Regions from separate parts of the Absicoccus sp. genome, predicted to be linked through region 1. Evidence: a T-box and tRNA genes for the amino acid it is inferred to sense, from the RefSeq annotation. Region 1 holds a T-box; the other holds one or more tRNA genes.
What was found. The T-box of region 1 lies ahead of lysS (lysine--tRNA ligase). A T-box ahead of a tRNA ligase gene usually reads a tRNA of that ligase, here a tRNA-Lys.

Region 1 (6,764 bases):
AAGACCATCAACGATAAAACATAATTGGTATGATCCAAACCAAAAGATCGATTGATCAGTGCATTCAGATCGACGATATATTGTGCATGCGGTATCAACCAGACAAAGAACAAAAAGACCAAGACTAAAAATGCATAATGCATATAGTTCCAAATATTTTTCTTATGTTTCAAATGACCAATCTCATGCAACAATACTGCTAATAATTCATCTTCACTATTTTCATTGATAAAATTATCCGCAATTCCAAATTCACGGATCCATAAAAACTTCAATAAGAATGCATTTTTATCATTAGATTTCTTGGATTCATCATAAATCTTGATATGACGTACTTTTTTCTTGGCTTCGGATGCATACGCTTCAATTTGAGAGCGCAACTCACCATCTTCCATTTCGGTAAAGGTATATTTCTTTCGCATCACCAACAAAGACAAGAAAGACATGGTGATCATCAAGATCAAATAAATGGCAACGATGATCAAACCAAAAATAAACGATTGCGAATACGATATCGAAAAATTGGATGTCCATCTTGAAAGATGTGTACACAAATAAATGAATAAACCACCTACCACCAGTGTCACGAAGGTTTCAAAGCCAAAATCCAAGATATGATCTTTGATCCATGATTTTCTGGATTGTTTATTTAAGCCATACTTTTCATCGATATGAAAGGTTTCATGATATTCGACCGGAAGATCGATCAATTCTTGAATCAGCTCCATCACAAGATAGGTCAAAAAAGCACACACATATGGATTGGTCCCATCAAACCAAGTAAAGAAAGGGGACAAAATAAAGAAGATATTCAAAGCTAAGGTTCCCAATCGTACCCAAAAAGACATTTTGGCATATTCTTTCTTATAGGATAGAAACTGGGCATAACGAGTGGGTGTATAAATATCAGAAACTACTTTGGGCAGTGGTTTATCCCTTTGTTTCCAAGTAAGATAAGATATCCATCTTTGCCAACCAAACGCAATGACTAAAAACACGATCAATATCATTTTCAACAACATATATAAATCTCCATTTTTCTAGGATACAACAGCACATGCAAGCATTAATTCTTTGTTCATTTTATATAGATACTTATACATCAAAAATAAACATATAGATGTTTTTCAAAAAATAATGTTTGATTAACGCAAAAAAATGTATTAACATGTAGAATTGTAATTGATGGCATATGGCTGCAACAAGCAGCCCAATTACAAAAAGGATTTGTTCACAAATCATGAACAGATCCTTTTTATATATCCTTCCTCGTATGAAGATACTGGATATACTCATTTCCCCATTCTTCTAACACCGACAACACTTCTTTGAACTTGATCCCGATCTCACTTAAACTATATTCCACTTTTGGTGGAATTTGTTGATATTCTTTTCGGACGATCAATCCCTCTCTTTCGAGTACCTTTAATTGCCGCGATAATGTTGTATGCGTCATTTCTTCCGGCATTCGTCGTTGCAACTCATTAAATCGTACGGGACCGTCGGAAAGCAAATACATGATGTAGATGGACCACTTCCCCGTCAAGACCTTTTGGGCCGTTACATAAGGACATATACCAAATAATTCTGGTTTTTCCATATACACGTTCCTTTCTGATACTAGTATCAATAAATATCGTACTTGTTATTTTGATTCCTGTCTTTATAATTATACACATAAACAGTAAAAACGAACAGGAGTTTTCATAATGAACAAAATCATTGAATATTTAAAATCTTGTGGCACTTTCTATCTTGCCACAGAAGAAAATGGTCAACCTCATGTACGTCCTTTTGGTGCTGTTTGTGAATTTGAAGGAAAACTATATATTGTCACAAACAACCAAAAGAAGGTATACCAACAAATGAAAGCCAATGGTAAGGTGGAAATTTGCGGCATGTACAAAGGCACTTGGATTCGAGTAGAAGGTGAAGTTAAAGAAGATACACGTAAAGAAGCTCGCGTGGCAATGATGAATGATAACACAGCTTCACTAAGCAGCATGTATACGGTAGATGACAACTTAATGACTGTCTTTTACTTTGAACATGCAACCGCAACCATCTATTCTTTTCATGCCGACCCCGAAGTCATCAAACTTTAAAAAGGATACCTTGAAAGTTAAAAGAGCTCTGCATTTTAAGCAGAGTTCTTTTTGTATGATCCCACGATGAAAGAAAACACCCAGAAATACAAATATTTCCGGGTATGTTTGATTTAATACAGTTTTGCTCCAGCTGGAATATGATCATCTATGATCAATAGATGTAACTTTTCTTCACCTGCTTCTTTATGGATGGCACTGAGTAACATACCACAAGAATCAATACCCATCATCGCACGAGGGGGAAGGTTCGTAATGGCAATGAGTGTCTTACCAACAAGTTCTTCTGGCTCATAATAAGCATGAATACCACTTAAGATCGTTCGATCGGTACCGGTTCCGTCATCCAAGGTGAACTGCAACAATTTCTTTGACTTTGGCACGGCAATACATTCTTTGACCTTAACGGCTCTAAAATCACTCTTACTGAATGTTTCGAAATCAACGAAATCTTTGAATAAAGGTTCAACTTCTACCTTTGAGAAATCAATCTTTTCTTCAGGTGCAGGCGTATTGGCACGCTTGGCCGCCTTGGAATCTCCCACCAATTTCATATGAGGGAATAACAAAACTTCGCGAATGGTTCTTTGGTCGGTCAGCAACATCACAAAACGATCAATTCCTAAACCAACACCACCTGTTGGTGGCATACCATACTCCAAAGCTTCTACATAATCAGTATCCACTTCATTGGCTTCATCGTCACCTAGATCACGAAGTTCCAATTGTTTTTCAAAACGTTCTTTTTGATCGATTGGATCGTTCAATTCCGAGAAAGCATTGGCATATTCATGCCCACAAATGAACAATTCATAACGATCCGTAAAACGAGGATCATCTGCATTCTTTTTAGCCAATGGACTGATCTCAATTGGATATTCATAGACAAACGTTGGTTGTTCAATGGTTTCTTCACAATATTTTTCAAAGAATAAGGAAATGATATGTCCAACGGAATTGTGTTTCTGTTCCAATTCAATACCATGTTCAACCGCCAATTGCTTCGCCGCTTCAAATGACATCTCTTGTTTAAAATCAATACCCGTCTTTTCTTTTACGGCATCACACATCGTGATTCGTTTGAATGGCTGGCTAAGATCCAATTGTGTTCCTTGATAGGTGATCACATTGGTACCTAATACTTTTTCAGAGACAAAACGGAACATGCCTTCAATTAGATCCATCATGCCATGTAAATCACTATACGCGACATAAGCTTCAACCGTTGTGAATTCCGGATTATGGGTGGCATCCATTCCTTCATTTCGGAACAAACGACCAATTTCATACACACCTTCCAAACCACCAACGATCAAGCGTTTTAATGGCAATTCTGTGGCAATTCGTAAATAGAAATCCATGTTCAAAGCATTGTGATGGGTCACAAATGGACGAGCAGCTGCTCCACCTAGAATTGGTTGTAGAACCGGTGTTTCCACTTCCATCAAGCCTTGATCATCCAAATATTCTTGGATTGCTCGAATGATTCTTGGTCTTGTGAGCGCAATTTTCTTTGCTTCTGGATTCATGATCAAATCCACATAACGACGACGATATCGCTCTTCTGTATCTTGCAAGCCATGGAATTTTTCTGGCAAAGGACGCAAAGACTTCGATAAATGCGTGTATTCCTTGGCACGTACCGACAATTGGCCATGATCGGTCTTCATGACGGTACCTTCAATGCCAACAATATCTCCAATATCGTTTTTCTTAAAGATTTCATACATTTCATCGCCCAATTCATCTTTACGAACATAGATCTGGATATCTCCGGTCACATCTTGGATATTCATAAATCCGGCTTTTCCTTGACGACGTTTGCGCATGATACGACCAGCAATCGTTACATGTACATCTAATTTTTCTAGTTCTTCCTTGGTATATCGATCATATTCTTCACTAATTTGACCACAACGGGCATCACGATCAAAACGACGACCAAATGGATCAATGCCCATATCGATCAAATCTTGCATCTTTTGACGACGCACTTGTTCTTGTTGCGTAAGTTTCTGTTTCATGTCTTCTCCTTTTCACTCATAAAAAAAGAACATCTCATCCAAGGGACGAAATGTTCGTGTTACCACCCTATTTTGTCTAGAAATCACTTTCTAAACCTCTGCCACTGTCACTAAACAGTGCTTCCTTTAATGCAGGAACAACAAGCAGCTCCAAGGTTTTATTCCCCATCATCCTGTCCTCTTTTCCACCAGCCAAGAGTTCTCTAGACCATTCTTGATAGGTACTCGTCCTTTTCATAGCCTTATGGGTATCGTACAAAACCAAATCCACTTTGTCAATCAGAGATTGCGTTTTCTAATTCCGAAAGTGAAATAGGTCCTTCTCGTAATATAGCTAACTGCTCTTTTGTACAATCCACGATCGTACTTGCCATACCTTGCTGACATTGTCCTTGTACAATTCCATCGATATTGGGTAGATTTTCTTTGGCCTGATCAAAAGTAATCGCTGCAGGATGCCCTGAAATATTCGCACTACTAACCAATAATGGTTTATTCAATCGCTGGATCACATTTAAAATAAACGGTGCATCCGGTATACGAACAGCGACGGTATCCTTCCCATTCGTATATTCTTTGGCAACACCTTCTTTTAAAGGCAGGATCAAAGTCAATGGTCCCGGTAAAAAAGCATCAATGAGCTTTTCTGTACGCGCATCCACTTGCGCAATTTGTTGCATTTGCGAAACCGTAGCGACCATCATTGGAATGGGCTTGGTTTCTGGTCGATGTTTGGCATGTTTTAATCGTGAAAGATCTTCTAAACTTCCATAAATAACACCTACACCATAAACCGTATCGGTTGGAATCGCTAAAACATCATGGGCCAAAAAGGCATCGGCCACCTTTTGTGCATCGAATTGTGTATATATCTTCATACTGTAAACCTCTTTTTATCTATGATAAAATAAAGACATGTTTGATACAACTATTGCTGCGATATCGACGGCACTGGCACCGGGCGCCATCTCGATCGTCCGCGTTTCCGGTGAAGATGCGATATCCATCGTTCAATCTATTTTTAATAAAGACATCACAAAGGCCAAATCCTATACCATGCATTATGGCTATATCATTGATGAAAATAAACAACCCGTCGATGAAGTATTGGTTTCTATTTTTCGAGCACCCAAAACATATACACGCGAAGACATTGTCGAAATCAATTGCCATGGCGGTGTTTTCATCACTCGTAAAATATTGACCATGGTCTTAAGTCATGGCGCGCAAATGGCAAAACCAGGAGAATTTACCCAACGTGCTTTTTACCATGGCCGCATTGATCTATCACAAGCCGAAGCGGTTGAAGATATGATCGAAGCCACCAATGATACCGCCTCCAACATGGCCATCCAAGGCATTCGTGGCAGTATCGCGGAATTGATCAAACCATTGATTGAAGATTTATTAAATATCATTGCTCAAATTGAAGTGAATATTGATTATCCGGAATATGAAGATGTCGCCCAATTAACCACCGAAGAATTATTGCCCATGACCAAGACATGGCTTGAAAAAATCGATGCGATCCTTGCCCGTGCTCAAAGTGGTCAATTAGCGAAAAAAGGAATCGATACGATCTTAGTGGGTAAGCCTAATGTAGGTAAAAGCTCATTATTAAATGCCTTATTGGAAGAAGATAAAGCCATTGTGACCGATATTGCCGGAACCACCCGTGATTTAGTGGAAGGCCAAATTCATATTGGATCCGCACAATTTAATTTGATCGATACCGCTGGTTTGCATGCCTCGACAGATCAAATTGAACAAATTGGTATTCAAAAAACCCAAGAAAAATTGAAACAAGCACAACTAGTAATCGTCGTATTGGATGGTTCCAAACCATTGGATGCGGAAGATCAAAAATTATTAGACCAAACAAAAGAAAAGACACGCCTCATTGTCTACAATAAAAAAGACAAGTTGGAAACACATAGTGAGGGTATTTGGATCTCGGCTCAAAATCATGAAATTGATTCCTTATTGGATGCCATGAAACAATTATTTGAAACCAATGTTGTCAATGAACATCCCTTATTATCGAGTGAACGCCAAATCGGTCTGATCCAACAAGCCAAACAAGATATGTTGCATGCCAAAGCAGCCATGGAAATGGGCGTGGAACCCGATTTGGTTGAAATCGATATTCAATCCGCCCATGATCATCTAAAAGAAATCTTTGGAGAAGTCCATCGGGAAGACCTTATCGATACACTATTTTCTAAATTCTGTTTAGGTAAATAAAAAAAGTTCTCGTTGTTGAGAACTTTTTTAGTGCTCTTTCCAAAAATCAACGGGTTCATAATCTTGTAGAGGCGCTAAGAAACCGGCATGATCTAATTCTGTTTGAATCAAATCTAAGGTCTTTTGATCTTCAGCAGATATCGTATGATAATGATAACCAGCCGTCACATTCAATAATAATGTCGAATTTCCCAATTCAATTTCTCGTAAATACCGATCCACATCACGTCGTGATTTAATATTCAACGGTGCCTTCAATACACCATAGACACGATGATACACAAACACATCTTCAATTTTGCCACCCAGATCAACGATTAGATTCATCTCATCGCGAGCTTGTTCATTGGTGTGATGCACCTTAAATACACGAGTCGTATCATTTTCAGCC
Region 2 (6,764 bases), on a different contig from region 1:
AGCCGATGCCTTGATGTTTGGTGAAACGGAAATTGAAGTGAATATGCATGAATTTATGCAAAATCGCGATATCAATAAGTTGATGATGCATTTTGAGCCAAGCTATATGCCGGTCATATTGGAAAGAGCCAGTCATTTCTATGATGCTCGTGTCGTTGGTTTTGCGACCAGTGATACGTTATTTGAATATGTCGATCCCCATATCAACAAAGGATTTGGCATGAAGAAATTAGCGAAGCATTATGGTGTTCCCTTGGAAACGATCATGGCTTTTGGAGATGCACCCAATGATCAAGAAATGTTGGGGTTAGTTGGTTGTGGTGTATGTATGGCCAATGGATCCAAAGAATCGAAAATGAATGCGAGATATGTAACAACGTTGACCAATGATGAAGGGGCTGTTGGTCATTTTATTGAAGATCATTTGTTGAAAAAAGGAGAAGGAAATGTCAGCGTGGGATGAAATTTATTGTCGAATTTGTGAAAATATCTTGCGTCAAGGAAAGCAGGTACAGAATCGTACGGGAGTGGATTCAATCAAGATTCCGAGTGCCTATTTTACCTTGGACGTAGGGGAAGAATTTCCTATTTTAACGACAAAACAATTATTTATTCGACAAGCCGTCTTAGAAATGTTATGGATTTATCAAGTACAGTCCAATGATGTGCGATGGCTACAAGAACGAAATGTTCACATTTGGGATTTATGGGAAATCGATGAAAACGGTGATTGGAAAGATCAAAAAACGGGTAAGGTCTTGAAGCATTTTAATCCAAAATATGCACATACCATTGGTACGGCCTATGGTTATATCGTTAAAAAAATGGGGTTGATGGATCGTTTGATCGATAGTTTAATCCATACACCGGATGATCGTCGTCGTGTCTTATCTTTATGGCAAGATGAATATTTAGATACTGCCGTTTTACCAAGCTGTGTTTGGTCGAGTGAATGGGATATCACAGATGGTAAATTGAATGTGTGGGTACATCAGCGAAGTTGCGATGTACCATTGGGATTGCCATTCAATGTCACTCAATACGCGGTATTGTTGTGCATGTTAGCCCAAGTCACAGGCTTGCAACCAGGCACGATGAGCTGGTCTATCAAAGATGCGCATATTTATGTAAATCAAGTAGATGGGATCAAAGAACAATTGGAGCGCTATTCTACCAAGGAATCGTTGCCGGCTCCAAAATTATGGTTAAATCCGGATATCAAGAATTTCTATGATTTTGATCATAGCAAGGATATTACCGATATCAAATTATTAAATTATCAACATATGGGAAAGATTTCTTTTCCAATATCCCAATAAAAGGAGGAAAATGAAATTAATTGAGATTGCTGCGATTGGCAAAAATTATGAACTTGGAAAAAATAATGATTTGATTTGGCATTTGAAGGGAGATATGCAGTTTTTTCGTCAAACCACAAAAGGACATATTGTTTTGATGGGGCGAAAAACGTATGAGTCGTTGCCGCATTTATTGCCGGGTCGTCATCACATTGTGATTTCGCGTTCGGATCCATTGGTGGAACCAGAAGTTGAAGTATTTGCAACCATTGATGCGTTTATTCAAGCTTATAAAGATAAGAATGTGGATGTTTATGTGATTGGTGGGGCACAAATCTATGCACAGATGTTGCCTTATGCGGATGAATTGTTGTTGACTCACATTCAAGATGCAGAAGATGCCGATGTTTATTTTCCGATGTTTGATTCTTCTTTATATACCAAAACCATTCTAGAAGAAGAGGAAGAAAATGATCTGACTTATCAAATTGTGAAGTATACAAAGCAAAAAATATAGGAGAGCGAAAGGCTCTCCTTTTTTAAGGGGGAAGGATAAACGAACAATCAAAACTGAATAAAAAGCGACTATTCGCCGATAACTTTTACGTTATTGGCTTGTGGTCCACGATCTGTTTCGACTAAATCATAGGATACGGTTTGACCTTCTTCTAGATTTTTGAAGCCATCGGCTTGAATGGAAGAATAATGGACAAAAACATCTTTGCCATCGGCATCAATGATGAATCCATATCCTTTTTCGGTATTAAACCATTTTACTTTGCCTGTTAACATAATTACATCTCCTAATACTAACTTTCCTTTTTTTCTAAGGAAAATGGAAAGGTACTCCCCCATGGTTAGATTATAATTCAAATATAGAAAAAAATAAATGTATCAATTCGATTTTTTTTAAGCATTGAAAAAAATATTTGCATGAAGTAGGAAATCATGTTAATATACCTAAGCAATCACATGGATCCTTAGCTCAGCTGGCAGAGCAACTGACTCTTAATCAGTGGGTCTGGGGTTCGAATCCCCAAGGATCCACCATTGTAAATAAGCTCGAATTTCGAGCTTTTTTTCTTTACATGACATTGAACATGTGGTAATATCTTCGAGTAAGGAATGGAAAGATAGAAGTACCTCTTCTCACCTGATGTATTTGGATACATGGGTTTAAGCCAATTCATGAAATTGCTTAAGTTAGAATGGGTACGTTTGTCGTGCCCATTTTTTATGAATAGAAGGTAGGTGTCGGATATCCGTAATCGTAAAGTAGCCCCAAATAATGTGAATCATGATTTATTTAATGACAAGATTCCATTCAAAGAAGTTCGTGTCATTGGTGCTGATGGTGAACAATTGGGCGTCATGTCTAAAAGAAAAGCACAAAGTATTGCAGCGAGTCAAAATTTAGATTTGTTATGTGTGGCGCCAAAAGCTAAGCCGCCTGTTTGCAAGATATTAGACTATGGTCGATATCATTTTGAGCAGCAGAAGAAGGAAAAAGAAGCAAAGCGCAAACAACATGTTGTTGAAATTAAGTCATTGCGTTTATCACCAGTGGTGGAGGAACATGATTTTCAAACGAAGTTACGTCATGCGAGAAAATGGCTTGAAGCGGGGATGAAAGTAAAGATTGATATGCGATTCCGCGGAAGAATGATTACGCGTCAGGAAACTGGACGAAATACCATGGATAAATTCATGGAGGCGTGTTCGGATATTGCCAACGTAGAGAAGCGTCCTAAGTTGGAAGGAAATACAATGTCAGTCACTTTATCGCCTAAGAAGACGCAGAAGTAAGGAGGAGCAAATTATGCCTAAGATGAAAACTCATAGAGGACTTGCCAAACGAGTAAAGAAGACAGGTTCAGGAAAATTAAAGAGATCACATGCCTATACATCTCACCGTTTCCACGGTAAAACAAAGAAACAAAGACGTCATTTGGCAAAACCTACAACGGTACATGCTACAGACTACAAACGTATTAAAAATATGTTACAAAAGTAATTTTAAATAGAGGAGGAAAATAGAATGGCTAGAGTTAAAGGTGGAACTGTTACTCGTGCTCGTAGAAAGCGCGTATTAAAACTTGCCAAAGGATATTTTGGTTCAAAACATACATTATACAAAACGGCAAATGAACAGGTAATGCATTCTTTCAAATATGCATTCAATGATCGTCGCAAGTTAAAAGGAAACATGCGTAAGATCTGGATTGCTCGTATCAATGCCGCTGCTCGTATGAATGGTTTATCTTATTCTCGTTTAATGCATGGATTGAAATTAGCGAATATCGAAATCAATCGTAAGATGTTAAGCGAAATGGCTATCCATGATGCAGAAAGCTTCACAAAGATTTGTGAAGAAGCAAAAGCTGCTTTAAACTAAGAAAGGGACACTCACTTGATGTGGGTGTTTTTTTTTAGCTATGTAATTAGATTATTATAATAAAATTAGTTGTATCTAAGATAGATTTGACTAACTATTCGAGTTGCTATATACTAACTATGTTAGAAAGAATATATCTATGGAGGTAGGATATGCCATTATCACTTGCCGATATAAATACGGTATATATTGTGAAACGAGTTACAGGCAATGATCAAATGCGTAAGCATCTAGCAAATTTGGGATTTGTGGAAGGAGCCGAAGTACAAGTCATCCAAAGTATTGATGGAAATTTGATCGTTGAAGTAAAAAATGTTCGTGTTGCCATAGATACTTCACTTGCGCGTCGAGTGATGGTATAGGAAGGGAAGATATATGACACTAAATCAAATACCAGTAGGAACGAGTGTGACCGTTAAAAAGATCACTGGAAAAGGCGCTACAAAACGTCGCATCATGGATATGGGCATTGTCAAGGGTGTAGAAATTTTTGTTCGCAAAGTAGCCCCTTTAGGCGATCCCATCGAATTGACGGTGCGCGGATATGAATTATCCATTCGTAAGTCGGAAGCTGAATGGATCGAAGTGGAATAGGAAGGAAATAGATGATGAAGATAGCTTTAGCGGGAAATCCAAATAGTGGGAAAACGACCCTATTTAATGATTTAACGGGGAGCAGTCAGTATGTAGGAAACTGGCCAGGTGTAACCGTTGAAAAAAAGGAAGGTCAACTTCGTGCTCACGAGGATGTGACCATTCAAGATTTACCAGGTATTTATTCCTTATCGCCATATAGTATGGAAGAAGTGGTGGCAAGACAATATCTTGTGAATGAACGACCCAATGCATTGATCAATATTGTGGATGGAACAAATATTGAGCGTAACTTATATCTAACCACACAATTATTGGAATTGGATATTCCTATGGTTTTAGCCATTAATATGATTGATTTGGTCAAGAAAAATGGAGACGAAATTGATTTAAAAGGACTAGAAAAAGAGTTGGGATGTAAAGTGATGTCCTTATCGGCTTTACGGAGTGAAGGATCGATGGAAGTCGCTGAAGCAGCGATACAACTTGCGAAAATGCGTCCTTCCATCAAAAATCCTCATGTATTTACCGGATCGGTCGAGCATGCTTTGGCGCATATTGAAGAATCCATCGAATCGACGGTGGGCCATGCCGGACTTCGCTGGGCGGCTGTTAAGGTCTTTGAACGAGATGAAAAAGCCATCCAAGAAATGCATTTGGATCCTGCTATCTTAGACCATGTAGAAAGTCATATCATCGATTGTGAAAAAGAAATGGATGATGATGCGGAAAGTATCATCACCGGTCAGCGGTATGATTATATTACCAAGATCATTCAAACTTGTGTAAAGAAGAAACGTAAAAAAGGGGAATTGAGTGTATCGGATAAAATTGATAAGATCGTGACCAATCGAATCTTAGCTTTGCCTATTTTTGCGATCATCATGTGGTTTGTTTATTATATTTCGGTCACTACCTTAGGTACATGGATGACCGATTGGACGAATGATGTTTTATTTGGTGAAATCGTACCAAATGCCGTAACCAATTTCTTGACTTCGATTGGAGTAGCGACTTGGCTGCAACATTTAATTGTTGATGGTATCATCGGTGGTGTTGGAACCGTATTAGGTTTTGTTCCTCAAATCTTATTGATCTTCTTCTTCCTGGCCATCTTGGAAGATTGTGGATATATGTCACGTATTGCCTTTGTCATGGACCGTATCTTCCGTCGTTTTGGGTTATCCGGCAAGAGCTTTATTCCGATGTTGATTGGATCGGGATGTGGTGTGCCGGCCATCATGGCTACACGTACGATCGAGAATGAAAAAGATCGTCGTATGACAATTATGTTGTGTACGTTTATTCCATGTTCGGCAAAAACGGAAATCATTGGTATGGTCACAAGTGTCTTTTTCCGCGGTAATCCTTATATTGCGGTGGGCATGTTGTTCTTATCTTGGATCATCATTATTTGTTCCGGAATTGCCTTGAAAAAGACTGCACGATTTGCGGGTGAAACGGCACCATTCGTCATGGAATTACCAGCCTATCATCTTCCTCAAGCCAAGACGGTCTTATTACGTGTTGTTGATCGTGGTAAACACTTTATCATCAAAGCTGGAACCATTATATTTGCGGTATCTGTCATTGTTTGGTTCTTGATGTCCTATAGTTGGTCATTACAATACTTAGATCCAGAATCTATGGATCTGTCTCGCTCAATCTTGCGTAGTATTGGCCAATTCATTGCCCCAATCTTTGCTCCTCTTGGATTTGGTAACTGGGAAGGCGGCGTATCTGTCTTGGTTGCTTTATCCGCAAAAGAATTGGCTGCCAGCACGATCGTTGTATTGGCTGGTGGACAAGCAAAAGTAGCTGGTTTGTTTACGGCAATGGGTGCTTTCAGTTATATGTTGTTGAACTTGTTCAACCCACCTTGCATTGCCGCAATGAGTACGATGATGCGAGAAATGGGTTCAAAAGCTTGGGGTGTTTACTGCATTTGTTTCCAACTTATCTTAGGTTGGGTCGTTGCTTTGATTGGTTATCAATTGGGTAACTGGTTGTTCTTTGGTGGTCAATTTGGTTTCTGGACCGTGGTTGCTCTGATCTTATTGGCTATCTGTATTTATTTAGTTGTACGACCACAACCAAAGCCAAAAGAAGATACGGTTGTTGAAAATGTTTAATGAAGGAGGAAACATATGTCTACGTTTATTGTTGGCGCTATCCTTGTGATCCTAATCTATTTTGCGGTTCGTCATATGCGAAAAACGGGAACTGGATGTTGTGATACAAAGGATTCTTGTTCTTCTGGTTCTTGTCCACATTGTCAAAATAAGTAAAAAGCGTGCGTGTGCACGCTTTTTTCAGGTAGAATAGTAATATGTTTGAAAATTATGCAAAATTATTGATTCAAGTAGGACTCCATGTAAAAAGAAATCAAATTGTGGTTATCCAAGCTCCTGTGGAAGTGTATTCCTTTGTTGAGGCTCTATCTCAAGAAGCGTTTCGTGCAGGAGCCAAAGATGTGA

Region 2: it encodes a tRNA-Lys, which carries the amino acid that the T-box ahead of lysS (lysine--tRNA ligase) is inferred to sense. The anticodon was not compared.

What each region holds. Positions count from the first base shown of each region.
Region 1 is NZ_JAXDRQ010000058.1:6,885-13,648, forward strand. It holds gene SOS22_RS08530 (M48 family metallopeptidase) at 1-1,022, opposite strand, end outside; gene SOS22_RS08535 (winged helix-turn-helix transcriptional regulator) at 1,256-1,600, opposite strand; gene SOS22_RS08540 (pyridoxamine 5'-phosphate oxidase family protein) at 1,710-2,105, shown strand; gene lysS (lysine--tRNA ligase) at 2,219-4,129, opposite strand; T-box leader at 4,168-4,376, opposite strand; gene SOS22_RS08550 (L-threonylcarbamoyladenylate synthase) at 4,405-5,007, opposite strand; gene mnmE (tRNA uridine-5-carboxymethylaminomethyl(34) synthesis GTPase MnmE) at 5,045-6,373, shown strand; gene SOS22_RS08560 (transcription repressor NadR) at 6,401-6,764, opposite strand, start outside.
Region 2 is NZ_JAXDRQ010000070.1:12,839-19,602, reverse strand. It holds partial or broken gene SOS22_RS10840 (HAD-IIB family hydrolase) at 1-463, shown strand, start outside; gene thyA (thymidylate synthase) at 447-1,319, shown strand; gene SOS22_RS10830 (dihydrofolate reductase) at 1,330-1,815, shown strand; gene SOS22_RS10825 (cold-shock protein) at 1,884-2,090, opposite strand; tRNA gene SOS22_RS10820 (tRNA-Lys) at 2,273-2,348, shown strand; gene infC (translation initiation factor IF-3) at 2,550-3,104, shown strand; gene rpmI (50S ribosomal protein L35) at 3,118-3,312, shown strand; gene rplT (50S ribosomal protein L20) at 3,337-3,693, shown strand; gene SOS22_RS10800 (FeoA family protein) at 3,846-4,055, shown strand; gene SOS22_RS10795 (FeoA family protein) at 4,069-4,287, shown strand; gene feoB (ferrous iron transport protein B) at 4,299-6,419, shown strand; gene SOS22_RS10785 (hypothetical protein) at 6,435-6,575, shown strand; gene SOS22_RS10780 (aminopeptidase) at 6,617-6,764, shown strand, end outside.